DNA from 3 places in the Enterobacter adelaidei genome. Region 3 is predicted to be linked to each of the others. Evidence: predicted binding sites of a transcription regulator. Region 3 holds the regulator's gene; each other region holds the start of a gene.

Region 1 (3,282 bases), 1.5 Mb from region 3:
CGGCACGCTGCCGTGAAAACCAAACGAAGTGAAAATGACCGGGATCGCGGAAAGCGCCAGCCCTTTTTCCAGCGGCAGCGTCAGCAGGTTGACCTTGTGTACATGCGGCGCGAGCAGTACCAGCATCACAATCAGGAACAGAATTTTGGCGCTGAACAGAAAACGGTTAAACAGATCGACCAGCGACGTCCCCACGCAGACCACACCCCCGCCGATGAGTGCAAAGAAAATGGCGCCGGTTGCCGGGGTAATATCGGAGCCGAACCAGTCATTGACGCTGGAGGCGATGAGCTCCCCGGCACCGCTGATATAGGCGGCAGTCAGAGCGTACATCAGGAACATCATGCTAAAGCCGGTTATCCACTGACCGTAGCGTCCCAGATAGCGTGCTGCAAGAGAACCCAGACCGGTGTCGGCTGGCACATGCTGATAAACCTCAAGCAACAACAGTGCGGTGTAGCACATTAACGCCCAGAGCATACCAAGTAGCAGCAAGGTCATCCCAAACCCCACGCCTGCGGCTGCCAGGGGCATTGCCAGCATTCCTGCTCCAATCGTCGTTCCGGCGACGATAAAAATACTTCCCAGGGTTCTGTTTTTCACGCTTTCCTCTACAACGATTCGTAATCGCGACAAAATCTGCGGCGCAGAGTAAGGGAAAAGCGGTAACTCGTCAAATCACCGTTACAAGTAGTGTAATGAAATATTTACGAGATCGAGCGCTCTGCGATCATGCATGGGGCGTCATCCAGACGTAACGTTAATAAGGGGAACAGGAAATACAATGAGGGTTTTGATGCAGGGAATGTAAGTAAAAAACGCGGCGCCGATTTTCGGCACCGCGCTGGAATTAGTTTTGCGTATCGAGGGTAGAAAGTTCTTTATCAATAAAGTAAAGACCTTCGCCAGATTTACCCACCAGAGATAATTTATCCAGGACGGATTTAAACAGCTTCTCTTCTTCGTGCTGTTCAGCAACATACCATTGCAGGAAGTTAAAGGTTGGATAATCCTGGCTGGTCATCGCCGCATGAACCAGTTCGTTAATCTTCTGTGTGATTAATTGTTCGTGCTCGTAGGTTGCGCGGAACAGTTCATCGAGAGAATTATATTCAGCAAAAGGGGATGTCACGGTTTCAATGCGCGGCAGGGCGCCGGTATCTGTCAGATAATCAAACAGACGTTGCATATGGGTCATCTCTTCCTGAGCGTGACGACGCAAAAACGCAGCCGCGCCTTCGAAACTGTGGTAGCTGCACCAGGCGCTCATCTGCTGGTAGAGCAGGGACGAAAAAAGCTCAAGGTTCATTTGTGCATTGAGCTTGTCGATCATTTCAGTTTTCAGCATAGTGGCGCTCCCGGTTATTATTTCTGATTCACAATGAGCGATACTATAATTTGTTATTTAATTATTTGCAAAACGTAAAATTTTTATTTCTTTATTTAAAATACGAATGGGAATAAAACGCATTGACGATTTTTATATTTATTAATGAGAATTATTTTTGTTCGTAATGAAATAAACTGCCAGCAAACACTGGCAGTCCTGATTAATACCACGGATTATTTGACTTAGGGTTAACGGCAAAACCCATACATTTATACTGGATAGTCACGCTCTCGTTCAGACACAGAGAGCCGCTAATCAGCGTGCAGGTTTTGATGGGCTGGCCATAGGCAGAGGCGGTGGCATACCCCATGCTCTGACACGCTTTTGCCGCCGTACCGTTATTCACATACTCATCAGAATACGCATTTTGTAGCGCCGCCTGGCCGTAGTCGAGGCGGACTATGCCGTTGGGCGCGTCGAGACTACTGACCTCAGCCTGGCGGTTAATGCTACACCCCGCGAGCAGCAGGATCGTGCCAGCTACGATGACTCTTTTCATGGTTCGCTCTGAATGGATGGAAATACGTTATCGTACCTGCAGATGTCTGCTGCAATGCCTGGAATAGCCGGACAATCTGCCCTCTCTCTTTGCAACGGGATGGAATTGAATGTAATCCGCATCCGGTACATTTAATATTGGCGGTTTTTTTGTACCTGTACGTGACGAAGGGGAGATAAAAGAGCCTGCGTTTTGCTACTATGGCGGCCTTTAAATAAGGAGAAAGCCCCCATGTCTCAAAACCTGAGTGCCGAGCAGGAACTGGTCTCTGACGTTGTCGCCTGTCAGCTGGTTATCAAACAAATTCTTGATGTCCTGGACGTTATTGCGCCGGTTGAAGTGCGCGAGAAGATGTCAACTCAGCTGAAAAACATTGATTTCGCCAGTCATCCGGCAGCGGCTGATCCGGTTACGCTTCGTGCCATCCAAAAAGCCATTGCGCTGATTGAGCTGCGATTCACGCCGCAGAGTGAGTCTCACTGAAGAGTGGAAATGGGCGACAGTATTTGTCGCCCTTCAATGCCATCAGAAGAACGTCTGGACCAGCAGGTAGCTTGCCGCGCACGCACAACTTACACCAATCAGCCCTGGCAGAATAAAGCTGTGGTTGATGATAAATTTGCCGATGCGGGTCGTGCCTGAACGGTCAAAACCGATACAGGCCAAATCACTTGGATAGGTCGGCAGGACAAAATACCCGTATGACGCCGGGAAAAAGGCGATCAGCATTTTCGGCTCAATACCCAACATCAGGCCCATGGGCGCAACGGCCGTCAGCGCTGCGGCCTGGCTGTTCACCAGCTTCGACACCAGAAACAGTACAATGGCATACGTCCACGGGTGGCTTTTCACAACGCCTTCCAGCGCCAGTTTTAACTCGTCAAGATGCGCCTGGAAAAAGGTATCACTCATCCACGCCACGCCGAACACCGAGAAGATCGCCACCATTCCGGCTTTGAATACCGCACCGTTAGAAATAGCAGAGGCATTGACCTTGCAGGCCATCAGCATTACGGCGCCTGCAATTAACATCATCATCTGAATGACAAGGTTCATCGACAGCGCCGTCATTTTGCCTTTCAGCTCAAAGGCGGGGCGTAATTCCGGGAATGCCCCCAGCAGCACCACTACGGCAATACCGGCAAAGAAAATCCACGTGGACCAGTAGGCTTGTTTTGGAAAACGTTGATTCATTAACGTCTCTGTTCCGCCATAGATAAACTCGCGCTGCTTTGGATCTTTAAGCTTCTCCTGAAAATCCATGTCGTCGGCCAGATCTTTCCCGCGCCGCAAACTCCACAGGGCAGCGATGGCTACACCGAAAAGTGAAGCAGGAACTGACACTGCAAGTATTTCAAGGATGCCCCACGCATGGCCAATTCCATGCTGAGCG
Region 2 (3,282 bases), 1.6 Mb from region 3:
TGTGCGAGAAATACAACGTGGAGCTGGTTGCTATCGGCAACGGTACGGCGTCCCGCGAAACCGAACGTTTCTACCTCGACGTGCAGAAACAATTCCCGAAAGTAACGGCGCAGAAAGTGATCGTCAGTGAAGCGGGGGCATCCGTCTATTCCGCATCTGAACTGGCGGCGCAGGAGTTCCCGGACCTGGACGTTTCTCTGCGCGGCGCGGTCTCTATCGCTCGTCGTCTGCAGGATCCGCTGGCAGAACTGGTGAAGATTGACCCGAAATCCATCGGTGTGGGCCAGTATCAGCACGACGTGAGCCAGACTCAGCTCGCCCGTAAGCTGGATGCGGTGGTGGAAGACTGCGTAAACGCCGTCGGTGTAGACCTGAATACCGCCTCAGTTCCCCTGTTGACCCGTGTTGCAGGCTTAACCCGCATGATGGCGCAGAACATCGTCGCCTGGCGTGATGAGAACGGTCAGTTCCAGAACCGTCAGCAACTGCTGAAGGTGAGCCGTCTGGGACCGAAAGCCTTTGAGCAGTGTGCGGGCTTCCTGCGCATCAACCACGGTGATAACCCGCTGGATGCCTCAACCGTTCACCCGGAAGCGTACCCGGTGGTAGAACGCATTCTGGCTGCCACTCAACAGGCACTGAAAGACCTGATGGGTGATAACAGTGCGCTGCGCAACCTGAAAGCCGCGGATTTCACCGACGATAAATTTGGTGTGCCAACCGTCACTGACATCATCAAAGAGCTGGAAAAACCGGGCCGCGATCCACGTCCTGAGTTCAAAACCGCGACCTTTGCCGACGGCATCGAGACCATGAACGACCTGCTGCCAGGCATGGTGCTGGAAGGCGCGGTGACCAACGTCACCAACTTTGGCGCATTTGTGGATATCGGCGTGCATCAGGATGGCCTGGTCCATATCTCATCCCTTGCCGACAAGTTCGTTGAAGACCCGCACACCGTGGTCAAAGCGGGCGATATCGTGAAGGTCAAAGTGCTGGAAGTGGATTTACAGCGCAAACGAATTGCCCTGACCATGCGTCTGGATGAACAACCCGGCGAAACCAACGCGCGCCGTAGCGGCAATGGTGGTGGCCGCGAGCAGCAGCGCCCGGCCGCTAAAGCCGCGAAACCGCGTGGGCGTGATACTCAGCCTGCAGGCAACAGCGCGATGATGGATGCGCTGGCGGCCGCGATGGGTAAAAAACGCTAACCTCTCACCCTCTCCCCACAGGGGAGAGGGGATCGCGCAGTACGGTATATTCTCTCACTCCTTTATTTAAACCAATAATTAGCACGCCATTAACAAATAGGCCGCTTCTCTCGTCGCCGCATATTCAGCAAATATTGAGCAAGGTCAAACAGGCCGTAAATTAATCCCGCAAACAACATTCCGTCACAGTTTTATTATTGCTGATACAAACTATTCTCATTATCATCGCATAGTAGATTATTTAACCTTCGTGGGATCAGGCATTATGCAATTCACTCCAGACAGTGCATGGAAAATTACCGGTTTTACCCGTGAAATTAGCCCGGCCTATCGGCAAAAGCTGCTGTCACTGGGCATGCTACCCGGCTCGTCTTTCCAGGTCGTGCGCGTTGCCCCGTTAGGTGATCCCGTTCATATCGAAACCCGCCGCGTGAATTTGGTGCTGCGTAAGAAAGACCTCGCATTAATAGAAGTCGAAGCCTTATCTCAATAACAAGCCAGCGGTTTCAGTGAGTCTACTAAAATGAAAAAATTAACTATTGGCTTAATTGGTAATCCAAATTCCGGCAAGACCACGTTATTTAACCAGTTAACCGGAGCGCGTCAGCGCGTGGGTAACTGGGCAGGTGTGACGGTTGAGCGTAAAGAAGGCCAGTTCACGACGACAGACAACCAGGTGACGCTGGTTGACCTTCCCGGCACCTACTCCTTAACCACCATTTCGTCGCAAACCTCGCTCGATGAGCAAATTGCCTGCCACTATATTCTTGGCGGCGACGCGGATCTCCTGATCAACGTGGTCGATGCTTCCAATCTTGAGCGTAACCTCTATCTGACGCTGCAACTGCTGGAACTGGGTATTCCCTGCATCGTGGCGCTTAACATGCTCGACATTGCGGAGAAACAAAAGCTGCGTATCGACGTCGATGCCCTCTCCGCACGCCTGGGTTGCCCGGTGGTTCCGCTGGTGTCGACGCGTGCTCGCGGCATTGATGCCCTGAAGTTGGCGATTGACCGTCATGCGGGGAATCGCGACGTTGAGCTGGTGCATTACGCGCAACCACTTCTGCACGAAGCCGGTCTGCTGGCAGAGGAAATGGACAAAAGCATGCCCGCAAAACAGCGTCTGTGGCTCGGCCTGCAGATGCTGGAAGGGGATATCTACAGCCGTGCATACGCCGGGCATGCGGCAGATAAACTGGATGTCACAATCGCCCGTCTTAGCGACGAGCTGGATGACCCAGCCCTGCACATCGCCGATGCACGTTACCAGACAATTGCCTCGATTTGCGACGTTGTCAGTAACGCCCTTACGGCGGAACCGAGCCGTTTTACCGCTGCGGTAGACAAGATTGTGCTTAACCGTTTCCTGGGTTTGCCGATCTTCCTGCTGGTGATGTACATAATGTTCCTGCTTGCCATTAACATCGGTGGCGCGCTGCAGCCTATTTTCGATGCGGGCTCCGTCGCGGTCTTCGTACACGGTATTCAGTGGGTGGGTTACACCCTGCACTTCCCGGAATGGCTAACCATTTTCCTGGCCCAGGGGATCGGTGGCGGTATCAACACCGTTCTGCCACTGGTGCCGCAAATCGGCATGATGTATCTGTTCCTCTCCTTCCTGGAGGATTCCGGTTACATGGCGCGCGCGGCGTTTGTCATGGACCGTCTGATGCAGGCTCTTGGTCTGCCGGGCAAATCCTTCGTCCCGCTAATTGTTGGCTTCGGCTGTAACGTGCCGTCGGTGATGGGCGCGCGCACCCTTGATGCGCCGCGTGAACGTCTGATGACCATCATGATGGCGCCGTTTATGTCCTGCGGTGCGCGCCTGGCCATCTTTGCGGTTTTTGCGGCAGCCTTCTTTGGCCAACAGGGCGCGCTGGCGGTCTTTTCGCTGTATGTGCTGGGTATTGTGATGGCGATCCTCACCGGTCTGATGCTGAAGCACACCATCATGCGCGGTGAAGCGTCGCCGTTTGTGATGGAGCTGCCGGTGTATCACGTGCCGCATCTAAAAAGCCTGGCGATCCAGACCTGGCAGCGCCTGAAAGGCTTTGTGCTGCGCGCCGGT
Region 3 (3,282 bases):
TGCCGTCATGCGTGAGCATCTTGATGAAGAAGGTGTCGTGCAGTTCCTGCTGAAGTCATTTGTTGACGGACAATGGCGTTTTAACGTGCCGGTGCTCTGGGAGCAGTACAACAATATCGTAGGCTGGGAAACGGTACCTGTTTGGCCGCATCCTACCCTCTTTATCCGTGGCGGTAACTCGCCTTACGTCACCGACGCGTACCGCGACGCATTGCTGGCGCAATTCCCGCAGGCTCGTGCTCATGTTATCGCCGGGGCCGGACACTGGGTTCACGCGGAAAAACCTGACGCCGTATTGCGCGCCATTCGCCGCTATCTTGCTGATACTGCAAATTGATTAAAAAGAGAGCGACTGGAAGGCTGCAGGCTTCCAGTCGTTGGCGTGCCGTTTTTGGTGATGTATGATGGCGCGCTTATCGCCCGGGCATTAGCAGGGCGGCGTGTTTCCCCCGAAGTCTCAGAATCATGGCCAAAGAACAAACGGACCGTACGACACTAGATCTGTTCGCGAATGAGCGTCGCCCGGGACGACCGAAAACGAATCCGCTTTCGCGCGATGAACAGCTGCGTATCAATAAACGCAATCAGCTTAAACGCGATAAAAATCGTGGGCTTAAGCGTGTCGAACTGAAGCTCAACGCCGACGCCGTCGATGCGCTTAACGAGCTGGCTGACGCGCGAAATATTAGCCGCAGCGAACTCATTGAAGAGATGTTGCTCGTCCAGCTTGAGACGTTACGCAGCCAGGCATAAGTCTGAAAATCCCCTTTATCGCCCTTTTCATGTAGCACAGAGTGCAGTCCTGCGCGATAGCTGTTTCCGCAGGGTTGCCAGTTCTGCTATTATTGCCCTTATCCGTGGCCGAATTGCGCCACCATACTATTAAGTTTCAAGAGGTTATTTTACTCATGGCAATCATCGGCATTTTCTTCGGCAGTGATACCGGCAATACCGAAAATATCGCAAAAAACATTCAAAAACAGCTCGGTAAAGACGTTGCTGATGTGCATGACATCGCCAAGAGCAGCAAAGAAGATCTCGAAGGCTATGACATTCTGCTGCTAGGTATTCCAACCTGGTACTACGGTGAAGCCCAGTGTGACTGGGATGATTTCTTCCCGACGCTGGAAGAAGTTGATTTCAACGGCAAGCTGGTTGCCCTTTTTGGCTGTGGCGATCAGGAAGACTACGCAGAATATTTCTGTGATGCGCTGGGTACCATCCGCGACATCATTGAGCCAAATGGCGCGGTTATCGTAGGCCACTGGCCAACGGCGGGTTACCACTTCGAAGCCTCTAAAGGCCTGGCTGATGACGATCATTTCGTGGGTCTGGCCATCGACGAAGACCGCCAGCCTGAACTGACCGCAGAGCGTGTTGAGAAGTGGGTTAAGCAGATCCGTGAAGAACTGCACCTGGATGATATTCTGAACGCCTGATTTTTATCGTGGCGCAACTGCGGTTGCGCCACGCCCCAGGTCAAACCGATTAAATTAATTGCTACAATCTTTTAACTTTTTCGCCCAGACCTGTACAATGTCTCCCTGAAAAATGTGGTTTCCATTGAGCAAGTTTGTTGGTGATACCCCATTTTTATAAGCATATTTTGCCTGAGACTTGCTGTTTTCATTTAGACATGGCAGTTCTATAATGAGACGCATTATCCAAGGTGCATTTTCTGTCACTTCCTACAGAAGTGAATCGTTTAGCAACAGGACAGATTCCGCATGACTGACAACAATACCGCATTAAAGAAGGCTGGCCTGAAAGTTACGCTTCCTCGGTTAAAAATCCTTGAAGTGCTTCAGGGTCCAGACAATCACCATGTCAGTGCGGAAGACCTTTATAAACGTCTTATTGACATGGGCGAAGAAATTGGGCTCGCTACCGTCTATCGCGTGCTGAACCAGTTTGATGACGCGGGCATTGTTACCCGTCATAATTTCGAAGGCGGTAAATCTGTATTCGAACTGACCCAGCAACAGCACCACGATCACCTGATCTGCCTCGACTGTGGCAAGGTCATTGAATTTAGCGATGACTCCATCGAAGCGCGCCAGCGTGAAATCGCGGCTCGTCATGGCATCCGCCTGACCAACCACAGCCTGTACCTGTATGGTCACTGTGCTGAAGGTGATTGCCGCGAAGACGATCACGCGCACGACGCTAAATAACTCAAGCTTTCATACTCTGAGCCAGCCGCGAGGTTGGCTTTTTTTTGCCTGTTATTTGACGCAAAAAAGCCCGGTAGCGTTGTGCTACCGGGCATGATGACAGAGAATTATTTGCTGTTGTTACTGCGAATCTCTTTCCAGATCTGGTCGCAACGCTTCGCCACTTCCTGATCGTTTCCGGTTTTACGTGCCTGAATACAGGCCTGGTAATCCATCACGCGAACGTTTTCCTGTGTGGCGAACTGCTCATGTGCCTTCTCTTTCTTCAGCACATTCAGCACGCTCTGACAGGCTTCGATCTTCTCCGGTGAACCTTCCGCTGTGTTAATGCAGGCGCTATACGCCTCTTTAAGACGCGAGTCCTCTTTCGGTGCCTGCTCCTGCGCACACCCCGCCAGCCCCGCAGCCAGCAACGCGACGATTACGATGTTTTTCATCATGTTCTGTCTCCATTAGAAGATAGTGAACGGAGCGATAACCATGAATTTCACGTCACGCTCATCCTGGAAGATGTTGCCGTAACCGCCTGCGTAGCTCGGAATGTCGGAGTGGTTGTCGTACTGGGTGAAGTGCAGTTTGAACATCGTGCCTTTCGCGCGGCCGTCCTGCAGGGTGTAGATAGCATCCAGGCTGTAAGAAGACTCTTTCAGGCGATAGTTTGGATCGTAGTAAGCGTCCGGTGTAGCCATATCTGCAGGTTTTGCATCCCAGGCATAAGCGTAAGATGCACCCACCGCCCAGCCTGGCAGGTTCCAGTTTTTCAGATCATACATCGCACCGAAGAACACCGCTTTTTCGCCGTCGGCGTTGAAGTCAGAGCGGTTATCCCACCAGATATCAAGACGACCGTTAGACGATGCATAGGTTGGGGTCATACGCTGCAGGAAGTACCCCTGCTGCCCTTCCGCTTTCACCCACGTGCCTTCCAGACGCAAATCAACCTGTCCGACTTTGTAGCCGAAGGTGAGAGCCTGCAACCACGCGGTGCCGTCATAGATATCATTGACGCCACCATTACTGACTTTGTCGCGCGTACCGTAGAACTGGTAGCTGGTGCTCAGCGGGCTACCCGCGATATCAAATTTATAGCTGGCCTTGGCAAAGTACT

The links. The regulator Fur, encoded in region 3, represses iron uptake genes when iron is present. The targets are predictions, from matches to a motif close to ATAATAATGAGAACNACTATCAA.
Region 1: the regulator Fur is predicted to act here: its motif matches at 1,487-1,509, upstream of ftnA (non-heme ferritin).
Region 2: the regulator Fur is predicted to act here: its motif matches at 1,415-1,437, upstream of feoA (ferrous iron transporter A).

What each region holds. Positions count from the first base shown of each region.
Region 1 is NZ_CP154353.1:2,759,725-2,763,006, reverse strand. Features, by position in the region: gene tyrP (tyrosine transporter TyrP) at 1-603, opposite strand, end outside; gene ftnA (non-heme ferritin) at 851-1,348, opposite strand; gene yecR (YecR family lipoprotein) at 1,551-1,889, opposite strand; gene AAHF05_RS13430 (DUF2766 family protein) at 2,121-2,372, shown strand; gene AAHF05_RS13425 (anaerobic C4-dicarboxylate transporter) at 2,415-3,282, opposite strand, start outside.
Region 2 is NZ_CP154353.1:4,287,893-4,291,174, forward strand. Features, by position in the region: gene AAHF05_RS20925 (Tex family protein) at 1-1,211, shown strand, start outside; gene feoA (ferrous iron transporter A) at 1,477-1,704, shown strand; gene feoB (Fe(2+) transporter permease subunit FeoB) at 1,735-3,282, shown strand, end outside.
Region 3 is NZ_CP154353.1:1,242,748-1,246,029, reverse strand. Features, by position in the region: gene ybfF (esterase) at 1-337, shown strand, start outside; gene ybfE (LexA regulated protein) at 466-753, shown strand; gene fldA (flavodoxin FldA) at 909-1,439, shown strand; gene fur (ferric iron uptake transcriptional regulator) at 1,728-2,174, shown strand; gene chiQ (ChiQ/YbfN family lipoprotein) at 2,282-2,611, opposite strand; gene chiP (chitoporin) at 2,627-3,282, opposite strand, start outside.